2 regions of the Arthrobacter sp. DNA4 genome follow, and region 1 is predicted to be linked to the other one. Evidence: predicted binding sites of a transcription regulator. Region 1 holds the regulator's gene; the other holds the start of a gene.
What was found. The regulator LexA, encoded in region 1, represses DNA repair genes until DNA is damaged. The targets are predictions, from matches to a motif close to TCGAACANNTGTTCGA.
Positions count from the first base shown of each region.

Region 2: a site for LexA is predicted at 1,840-1,855, ahead of NMQ03_RS00895 (LexA family transcriptional regulator). Genes of this name have one in related genera too.

Region 1 is NZ_CP101466.1:1,628,100-1,633,000, forward strand. Features, by position in the region: gene hflX (GTPase HflX) at 1-489, shown strand, start outside; gene NMQ03_RS07550 (ATP-dependent DNA helicase) at 482-2,539, shown strand; gene lexA (transcriptional repressor LexA) at 2,588-3,322, opposite strand; gene NMQ03_RS07560 (LysM peptidoglycan-binding domain-containing protein) at 3,677-4,027, shown strand; gene NMQ03_RS07565 (histidinol-phosphate transaminase) at 4,183-4,901, shown strand, end outside.
Region 2 is NZ_CP101466.1:178,396-183,296, reverse strand. Features, by position in the region: gene NMQ03_RS00905 (HAD family hydrolase) at 2-820, opposite strand; gene NMQ03_RS00900 (hypothetical protein) at 1,243-1,695, opposite strand; gene NMQ03_RS00895 (LexA family transcriptional regulator) at 1,869-2,300, shown strand; gene NMQ03_RS00890 (Y-family DNA polymerase) at 2,324-3,622, shown strand; gene NMQ03_RS00885 (lmo0937 family membrane protein) at 3,730-3,876, opposite strand; gene NMQ03_RS00880 (ABC transporter substrate-binding protein) at 4,176-4,901, shown strand, end outside.

The DNA of each region.
Region 1 (4,901 bases):
TCGCTGCCCACACAGTTGGTGGAAGCCTTCCGTTCCACCCTCGAAGAGGTCGCCGACTCGGACCTGATCCTGCACGTGGTGGACGTTTCGCATCCCGACCCCGAAGGGCAGATTGCAGCGGTCCGGAAAGTCTTCAGCGAAGTCGATGCCCGCAAGGTGCCCGAAATCATCGTCCTGAACAAGGCCGATGCAGCCGACCCCTTCGTGGTGGAGCGGCTGAAGCAGCGCGAGCCGCGGCACGTGGTGGTCTCCGCCCGGACGGGGGAGGGCATTCCGGAGCTGCTGAAGGCCATCAGTGAGTCCATCCCCCGGCCATCCGTCAAGATGGAGCTGCTCATTCCGTACGACCGCGGGGACCTGCTCAGCAAGCTCCACGAGTCCGACGCCGAAATCCTCAGCCTGGACCACGTTGAGACAGGCACCAGGGCTGCCGTGATGGTCCGTGAGGGCCTCGCGTCTGAACTGGAACCATTCGTCGTCAATGACTGACCCTGCTGCCGGCGAAGCTGCGCAGACGGCGGGCGAGCAGTTCGTTATTGAACTGCTCGACCGCGCCGTCGCCGGCATGGGCGGACAAAGCCGCACCGGACAACACGAAATGGCCCGCCAGGTGGCCCGGGCCATCGAAACCGGCAACCACCTGTTGGTCCAGGCAGGCACCGGCACCGGCAAATCGCTCGCCTACCTGGTACCGCTTATCGCCCATGCCCTGGAAAGCAACAAACCGGCCCTGGTGTCCACGGCCACGCTGGCACTCCAGACCCAGATTGTGGGCAGGGACCTGCCCAGGCTCCTGAAGAACATCACGCCGGCACTGGACCGGCCGGTCAAGGTTGCCTTGGTCAAGGGGCGGTCCAACTACGTTTGCCGCCACAAGCTTGAAGGCGGTTTCCCGTCAGAGGAACCATCGGAAGGGCAGCTCTTCTCCCTGGGAGAGGACACCAGCGTTCCACATTTCGCTGCTTCGGTGGGCGGACCATCGTCGCAGCTCGGCAAGGAAGTGGTACGGCTCCGCGAATGGGCCGAAAAGACAACCACCGGCGACAGGGACGAGCTCCTGCCCGGCGTGACCGACCGCGCCTGGCGCCAGGTTTCCGTGACGTCGATGGAATGCCTGGGGGCACAGAAATGCCCGATGGCCGCCGAATGCTTCAGCGAACTCGCCCGGCAAGACGCAGCCGAGGCCGATGTGGTGGTCACCAACCACGCCATGCTGGCCGTCAGCGCGTTCGAGGGACTTGCCGTCCTGCCCGAATACGACGTCGTGGTGGTGGACGAAGCGCACGAACTGCAGGACCGGGTCACTGGCGCCGTGTCCGGACAGTTGTCCGTGGCTATGGTTCACGCTGCCGCTTCGGGTGCCCGGAAACATACCGCCATCACCGTTGACGCCCTGAACGCCGTAGCTGCCAACCTGGAACTGGCCCTTGCCGGCGCACCGAACGGTCTGCTTCCCAACGGGCTGAACGATGAACAGCTCGACTGCGTGGACCAGTTGCGTGAAGCGTGCCGGGCCGCGTTGTCCGATTCCAAAGGGGACAGCAACACCACAGCCGACGGCGGGCGGCAGCTGGCGCGTTCCCGGCTGATGCTCATCCTGGAACTCTGCGAAAGGCTCATTGCTGCACGCGAGAACCGCGAAGTGGTGTGGTTCTCCCGCGCCAGCACCTTCGATCCCGGCCAGGGATACTCACAGCCCGATGACAGTGCGCCGGTGCTGATCAACATAGCCCCACTGTCCGTCGCCGGCAGGCTGCGGGAGGGACTCTTCGCAGACCACACCGTCGTGCTGACCTCTGCCACCCTGGCCATCGGCTCCGCCTTTGAACCGGCGGCCGGGGGACTGGGCCTGGTAGGCGACGGGGCCCCCAGCTGGACGGGCGTGGATGTTGGCTCGCCCTTCGACTATCCCAAGCAGGGCATCCTCTACGTAGCCGGTCACCTGCCCAAGCCCGGCCGCGGCGTGTCACAGGAAGCGCTGTCAGAACTCGAAGCACTCATCAAGGCATCAGGCGGGGGCGCCCTGTGCCTGTTCTCCTCGCGGCGGGCGGCCGAAGAGGCCGCCGACGCCCTCCGGCCCAAGCTCAATATGACTGTTCTCTGCCAGGGCGAGTCGACCATGACCGCCTTGGTCAAGCAATTCGCCGACGAACCGGACACCTGCCTCTTCGGCACTATGTCCCTATGGCAGGGCGTCGACGTTCCCGGAGGATCCTGCCGGCTGGTGGTAATAGACCGCATACCCTTCCCACGGCCGGACGATCCCCTGGTGACGGCGCGTTCGCGTGCCGTGGCGCAGGCAGGGGGAAACGGCTTCATGGCCGTTTCCGCCACCCACGCGGCCATCCGGCTCGCCCAGGGTGCCGGGCGCCTGATCAGGTCTACCGGGGACAAAGGCGTGGTGGCCGTCCTAGACTCACGGCTCGCCACCGAACGCTATGCAGGATTCCTGCGCGGTGCGCTGCCCCCGTTCTGGGCCACCACCGACCGCGCCAAGGCGCTGGCCGCGCTCAACCGGCTCGGTGCCGACGCTTCCTGACGGACTGCCGGACAACGCCTGCGCGGATGCCGCGCAGGCGTGCGCAGGCTAGAGGGAACGCAGGACCGAGACGACCTTGCCCATGATGGTGGCGTGGTCGCCCAGGATTGGTTCGTACTGCGTGTTCTGGGGGAGCAGCCACGTGTGGCCGTCGCGCTGGCGGAACGTCTTCACGGTCGCCTCGTCGTCCAGCAGGGCAGCAACAATGTCCCCATTGGCCGCGTCAGCCTGGCGCCTCACCACCACCCAGTCACCATCGCAAATGGCGGCGTCCACCATGGAGTCGCCAGCCACTTTGAGCATGAAAAGTTCGCCCTGGCCCACCAGCTGGCGGGGCAGCGGCATGACATCCTCCACGAGCTGTTCTGCGAGGATGGGCCCGCCGGCGGCAATCCGGCCCACCAAAGGAACCATGGCCGTATCCAGTGCGGTAGGCAGTTCGGTGACGGTGGCGCCCCCGCCCGCAGCCTGCGGCGCAGGAGACGCACCGGCGCCTTTGCCCCCGCCGTCCAGCGTGAGCGGCATCAGCACTTCCATGGCGCGCGGCCGCTTGGGGTCGCGGCGCAGGTAACCCAGCTTCTCCAACTGGGAAAGCTGGTGGGTCACGCTGGACAGGCTCGCAAGGCCGACGGTATCGCCGATCTCGCGCATGGAGGGCGGATACCCGTTCTCATTGACCGAGCGCTGGATGGTCTCGAGGATCTTTTTCTGCCGAGGGGTCAGCCCCTTGGCTGTCCTCTTGGATTGCGGGGCGGTCCTGCCCCCGGCGGCTGCTGCTGCCATATTCGCCAATGCCTTTCGCTTGCCGCCGGATCTTCCGTGGGCCGCTGTTCCACAGTGCCGCCGGAAGGACTCCCACTGTCATTGTCAGACCCTGCTGTTCAACTTCAGTGGTGGTTGTTCTGTGGTTTCAAAACTAGGCCAGCCACATTGCTTTTTCAAACATTTGTTCTAGCGAGTCTCGACATTGTTCGTTGATAGGTGCTAAAACTTAACAAGCAAAGTTCGAACATGTGTTCTAACCAGCAGATGCGCCATTCGAATACGCGGCCGGGAGAAGTCCCGGCGCGATATGAACGGCAAGGCAGCAGCGGGCGGACACCCGGGCAGCACGGCAAGTCCAGGAGGGCTTAGTTCATGTCAGCTTTATCTCTTCACCAGGTTTCACCTTCGTCCGCGCCCCTGCGGCTGACCCGCCGGGGGAGGATCGTCCTGATCGGAGTTCCGCTCGTGCTCCTGGCTGTACTCCTGCTGTCGCTTTCGGGCCTCTTCCACTCCCCGGCCAAGGCGTCGGACTCGGCCGCCGACCTTGCGGTGACGCCCACCGTTACGGTGACCGTGCAGTCCGGCCAGTCGCTGTGGGCCATTGCGGGCGCCGTCGCTCCGGACCGGGACGCCCGGGACGTCGTGGCGGACATCGTCCAGCTTAACAACCTTGCCGCGGGTACCGTTCTTCCGGGCCAGCAGCTCTTCGTCCCCACCCACTGATTGTCCGGAGCCGCCGGATCTGCCGCCTCCGCCGGCTGCCAGGGCCCGCTGCCTGCGCTGCCGCCTCACGTGAAGCGGGCGGCCGCGGGACATGCCGAGGGCGAACAGGAACCGTCACATTTTCCGGTCGTTGCCGCGGCAACTAAACTGTTCAGGTGAACGACCAGCTAGAACGTCTGAACCGGCTTCCCCTCCGCAGCAACCTCCGCGGCCTGACCCCATACGGGGCGCCCCAACTGGACGTCCCCATCCTGCTGAACGTCAATGAAAACACCCATGGTGTTCCCGCGGACGTGCGCGCCGCCATCAGTGCCGCCGTGACGGAGGCCGCTGCGGGCCTGAACCGTTATCCGGACCGTGAGTTCACCGCGCTCCGGAAGGCCCTGGCCGAATACCTCGGGCATGGGCTCGATGAAACCAACCTGTGGGCCGCCAATGGTTCCAATGAAGTCCTCCAGCAGATCCTCCAGGCCTTTGGCGGTCCGGGCCGCACCGCACTCGGTTTCCCGCCCACGTACTCCATGTACCCCCTGCTGGCCAGCGGAACAGACACGCAGTACATCACCGGGGAACGCGCGGAGGGCTATGACCTCAGCGCGGAGTCGGCCGCCCGCCAGGTCAAGGAACTGCAGCCGAACATCGTGTTCCTCTGCTCGCCCAACAACCCCACCGGGACGGGACTTGGGCTGGACGTCGTGGAGGCCGTCTATGACGCCGGTGCCGACAGCCAGGCCATCGTCATCGTCGATGAGGCGTACCACGAGTTCGCGCACGACGGAACTCCCAGTGCCCTGAAGCTCCTGCCCGGCCGTGAGCGGCTCATCGTGTCCCGCACCATGAGCAAGGCGTTCGCCCTGGCGGGTGCCCGGCTCGG
Region 2 (4,901 bases), 1.4 Mb from region 1:
GTCAGGAAAACTGGACGCCCAAGGCAGCGAGCCGGGCCTCCAAAACCTGGGCCACGCCGTCGTCGTCAAAATGCGGCGCTTGCTGCCCGGCCGCGCGGATGGCTTCCGGATGACCGCTGGCCATCGCGTACCCTTGACCGGCCCAACGGAGCATCTCGATGTCGTTGGGCATGTCACCGAAGGCCACTACGTCTGCGGCGTCGATGCCCAGCGCGCCTGCGTATTCAGCAAGCGTGACGGCCTTGTTCACGCCGGGAAGCGACAGTTCCAGCATGGCAACGCCCGGGGAGGAGTGGGTGGTGGCGGCCAGGTGTTCGACGGCGGGCCCCACCTCGGCGAGGAAGTCGTCCGGGGTGCCGTCGCGGACAATGGCGAGGAACTTGACCACGGAGTCATCGTCCGTGAGGGTTTGCTTCAGCGGCGCCGGGGTGAATTCGGCGAGCAGTTCGCTGGACTCGTTTTCGATGAAGCCGGGTTCCAGGTGGAATCCGGTAAGCGTTTCCGCGGCGAACAGCGCAGCCGGGCGGAGAGTTTTGATGATGCGCCGGGCTTCCAGGACGGTCTCGATGGCCAGCGTGCGGGCGGAGACCAGGCGGTCCGCCTCGAGGTCCCAGACCACGGCACCATTGGAGCAGATCACGCGGCCGGTGTGGCCCAGCTGTTCCTCCAGCGGGTGCAGCCAGCGGGGCGGGCGGCCGGTCACAAACACCAGTTCGACGCCGGCATCCCGGCAGGCGTGGAAGGCACGGATGGTGCGGTCACTGATTTTTCCGTCGTGTCCGAGGATCGTTCCGTCAATATCGCTTGCTACCAACCGCATCCTGCAAGTCTACGTGGGCGGTTGGCTCCCGTGCGCCGATTCCACGGACAGGAGCCGTGCGTAAGCTCGGCGGCATCCCGTCCAGCTCCCTCGAGTTGGGCTATCTACGGTGCCGGGACGAGCCGGAAGGCATAGCGGCTCTTGACCCCGTTACTTGGGGCCATGGTGAAGTCTGCCCCCTTGGTCCGCAACTCCACCGGGGCCCTAAAGACGTCGCCGTTGCAAGGGACGCTCGCCGGAGCCAAAACTTCTGCCCCCGCCGGGCTGGACACTGAAAACTCAGCCTCAGGCGCTCCTTCACAGAGGAACCGCACTTCGTAGCTGCCCGGATCGGCCGATATTCCCTGGCCAATGGCGGAACTTGAGCCTGCGTATCCGCCCAACTCACCCGGCAGCCAGGGTTGCAGCTGTTGGGCTGCCCACTACGACAAGTCCTCCAACTCCGAAGCGCGCGGATCAGTGTTCGGCTGGAGCAGCACACCGGCGGCGGCGGGCTTATCGACGGGCGCAACGGCGCTGACGGTGATCGGGCCGCCCGTGTGCCGGATGAACCGCTCCAGGACGGAGTCGCACGTGTAGGGAACTGTCAGCGGCGGTTTTTCGCCTTGAACAATGGACACCTTAACGCCATGAACGCCCGCACATGCGCCCTTGACCACGTAGTCACCGGGAGCGAGAACAATCGAAAGTTCCCCTGACGGTTCCTCGTCGGTCGGCAAGCCGGGTTCATCCGCAGACGCCTGGAGCAGGCGTGCCACCTGCCCGGCGTTTTCCTCGAAGGATGGCTTTTGCCCGCTGCCGGGCTGGGCATGGGATTTGGTTACGGTGTCCGCTGGACCGGCGTACTCACATCCGGCCAGCGGAACGGCCAGCACACCTGCAACGAACCAACATCTTGCTAAACGCATCCGCATCGCTTCCCCCAGAGCTCGCTTTGACCCGAGTCTAGTCCCCGGCCCTGCAACTTATCCGGCGTCAGAGAGTGCCCGTTGTCAGCCCTCGGGTCTACACTGAAACTATCGAACATATTTTCGAATAAAGGTGTGTTGTGGGCGTTATTGTCGGTCCCCGCGTGATAGACGCGGGCGCCTCGTTGTTCTCGGTGCTGATTTCGCCGGTGGCGGTGGCGGCGGGCTTTCCATCCCCGGCACAGGACTACTTCGACGGCCGGATCGACCTGAACGCGCACCTGATCAAGGACATCACCAGCACCTTCGTGGTCCGGGTGACGGGGGATTCCATGGAGGGTGCCGGCATCAGCGACGGGGACGAACTGATTGTCAACCGTGCCCTTGAGCCCAGGGACGGGTCCGTGGTGATCGCCGTCCTGGACGGCGAACTGACGGTCAAGCGCCTGCGCATCACCCGCACTGGCGTGGTGCTGCAGGCGGAGAACCGCAAATACCCGGACATCCACGTGCCGGCACTTTCCGAGCTGACCATCTGGGGCGTCGCTACCAGGTGCCTGCACCATGTCTGAGCTGCCCGTCCCTGGGGAACAGCATGGCTAAACCAGTCCACATGCGGCAGATGCCGCAGATCGCGCACGTGGACGTCAACTGCTTCTACGCCTCCGCCGAGCGCGCCTTCGACCCCTCCCTGGAAGGGCGCCCCCTGGTGGTGCTGTCCAACAATGACGGCTGCGCCGTGACCCGCTCCCCGGAGGCGAAGGCACTGGGCATCGCCACCGGCGAACCGTGGTTCAAACTCGCACCCCGGGCCAAGGAGTGGGGCCTGGTGGCAAAATCCAGCAACTATGAGCTGTACGGCGACATCAGTTCCCGCGTGATGGAACTGCTGGGCAGGTACTCCGCCTGGCTGGAGGTCTACAGCATCGACGAGGCCTTTCTGGGCGTCAAGGGCGCCCCGGATGAGCTGCTGGCCCTTGGCCGGAGGATGAAAGAGGCAGTCCGGCGGCATGTGGGGGTTCCCGTGTGCGTTGGCATCGCCCCCACCAAAACCCTGGCAAAACTCTGCAATAAATGGGCCAAGAACAATCCCGCCTTTGGCGGAGTCTGCCTGTGGGAGTCCGTTCCGGCTGACGTGCGGGAGGGTTTGATGGCCCGGCTGCCTGTCGATGAGATCTGGGGCATTGCCGGACGGCTGACAAAGCGGCTCAATGTGCTGGGAATCTTCACTGTCCAGGACCTTGTCAGGGCGGATCCGGTAATGATCAGGGATAAGTTCTCGGTGGTGCTGATGCGCACGGTCCTGGAACTGCGGGGCACCCCCTGCATTCCCATGGAAGAAGAGCGCATCGGCCGCGACCAGCTGATCTTTTCCCGCTCTTTCGCCACCCCTGTGACCACCGCCGCCGGACTTCGGGAGGTGCTCAGCATCTACGGGCAGCAGGCGAGCGCCAGGCTCTCAAATCACGGGCTGCAGGCAAAGGTCCTGACGGCGTTTGCTGCCACGTCCCCCTTCCGGGACCACGAACAGGCGTACCCATCGGTATGCGTCCCGCTGCCAATGCCTACGGCGGATCCGCTGCTGCTCACCAGGGCGGCGCACGCGCTGCTGCCCAGCATCCGGGACGGACTCAAATACGCCAAGGCGGGCCTGATGCTCACCGACCTGCGGCCCACGGGAAACCAGCCGCCCCTGGAGCCTTTCGAGAACCGGCATGAGGAACGCGGCATCGGGCCGCTGCTTGAGGATGTGAGCCGCCGCTTCGGGCGGGGCACCATCGGGCTGGGGCACGCGGGCATCAAGTCCGGGCTGGACTGGACCATGAAACGGGACATGCGCTCGCCCCGCTATACAACGCACTGGGACGAGCTTCCTTTGGTCAAGGCGGCGTGAGGGGTCTCGCCGCCCTGAGGGGTTCACGGCGGCGTGACGGTTCAAGGCGGCCTGGGCCGCCGGTTCCCGCCGCCGGACGCTGGGCCGGCGGCGGGGACGCGGGGTTGCTAGACGCGGGACCTGCCACGGACGAAGTGGAAGATCAGGACCACCACTGCGACAACCAACAGGATGTGGATCAGGCCGCCGCCAATGTTCGCGAGCAATCCGAGAAGCCAGAGAACGGCGATGATGATGGCAATCCAAAGCAACATGAGAGTCTCCTTGATTAGTTTTACAAAATCCCCATGCCGTGCACGTACCCACCAATGCAGCACGCGAATCACGGCCCGCACCTGCTGATGGGCATTCAAGGCCGCCGTTGCGTCCCGGGTGCGAACAGCCCCCTCCGCCGGACCTCCGAACAGAGTCCCCGCACGACGATTTTTGACGCCGCACTACGCCGCGTTGAGCGTTCGCGTCGCCGCGTGAACGCCCGCTACGGGATTGATTGTGGGGCCGCCGGGCGCTCCGTAACCTCGTCTCAGCATCCGCCCCAGCAAAGGATTTCCCCATGGCAAACCAGCAGGACAAGAGTCCGGAAGACCAGCACGGCTCCACCCGCATCGTCGCCGGGCAGCCAGCCAAGCCCACACGCCCGGTTGGCCTGAAGATCGGAATCGCCGCAGCCGTCCTGGCCCTCATCGGTGGGGGCGCCGCCGTCGCGTCCGCCGTGAACAGCGGGACACCGGCAGCCTCGCAGGAGGCTGCCCCGTCAGGCAACCCCGCGGCCGAACTGAAGCTCGGCTACTTTGGAAACGTCACGCATGCCCCGGCCCTCGTGGGCGTCAGCAAAGGCTTCATCCAGGACGAACTCGGCAGCACCAAGCTCAGCACCCAGGTGTTCAACGCCGGCCCCGCGGCAATCGAAGCCCTGAACGCAGGGGCCATCGACGCCACCTACATCGGGCCGAACCCGGCCATCAACTCCTTCGTGAAGAGCCAGGGCCAGTCAATCAACATCATCGCCGGCGCCGCAGCAGGCGGGGCGCAGCTGGTGGTCAAGCCGGAAATCACCTCCGCCGCCGACCTCAGGGGCAGGACGCTCGCCTCCCCGCAGCTGGGCGGCACCCAGGACGTGGCCTTGCGCGCCTGGCTCTCCGCCCACGGGTACAAGACCAGCGTGGACGGCAGTGGTGACGTGGCCATCAACCCCACGGAGAATGCCCAGACCCTCAAGCTGTTCCAGGACGGAAAGCTCGACGGCGCGTGGTTGCCTGAGCCGTGGGCGTCACGCCTG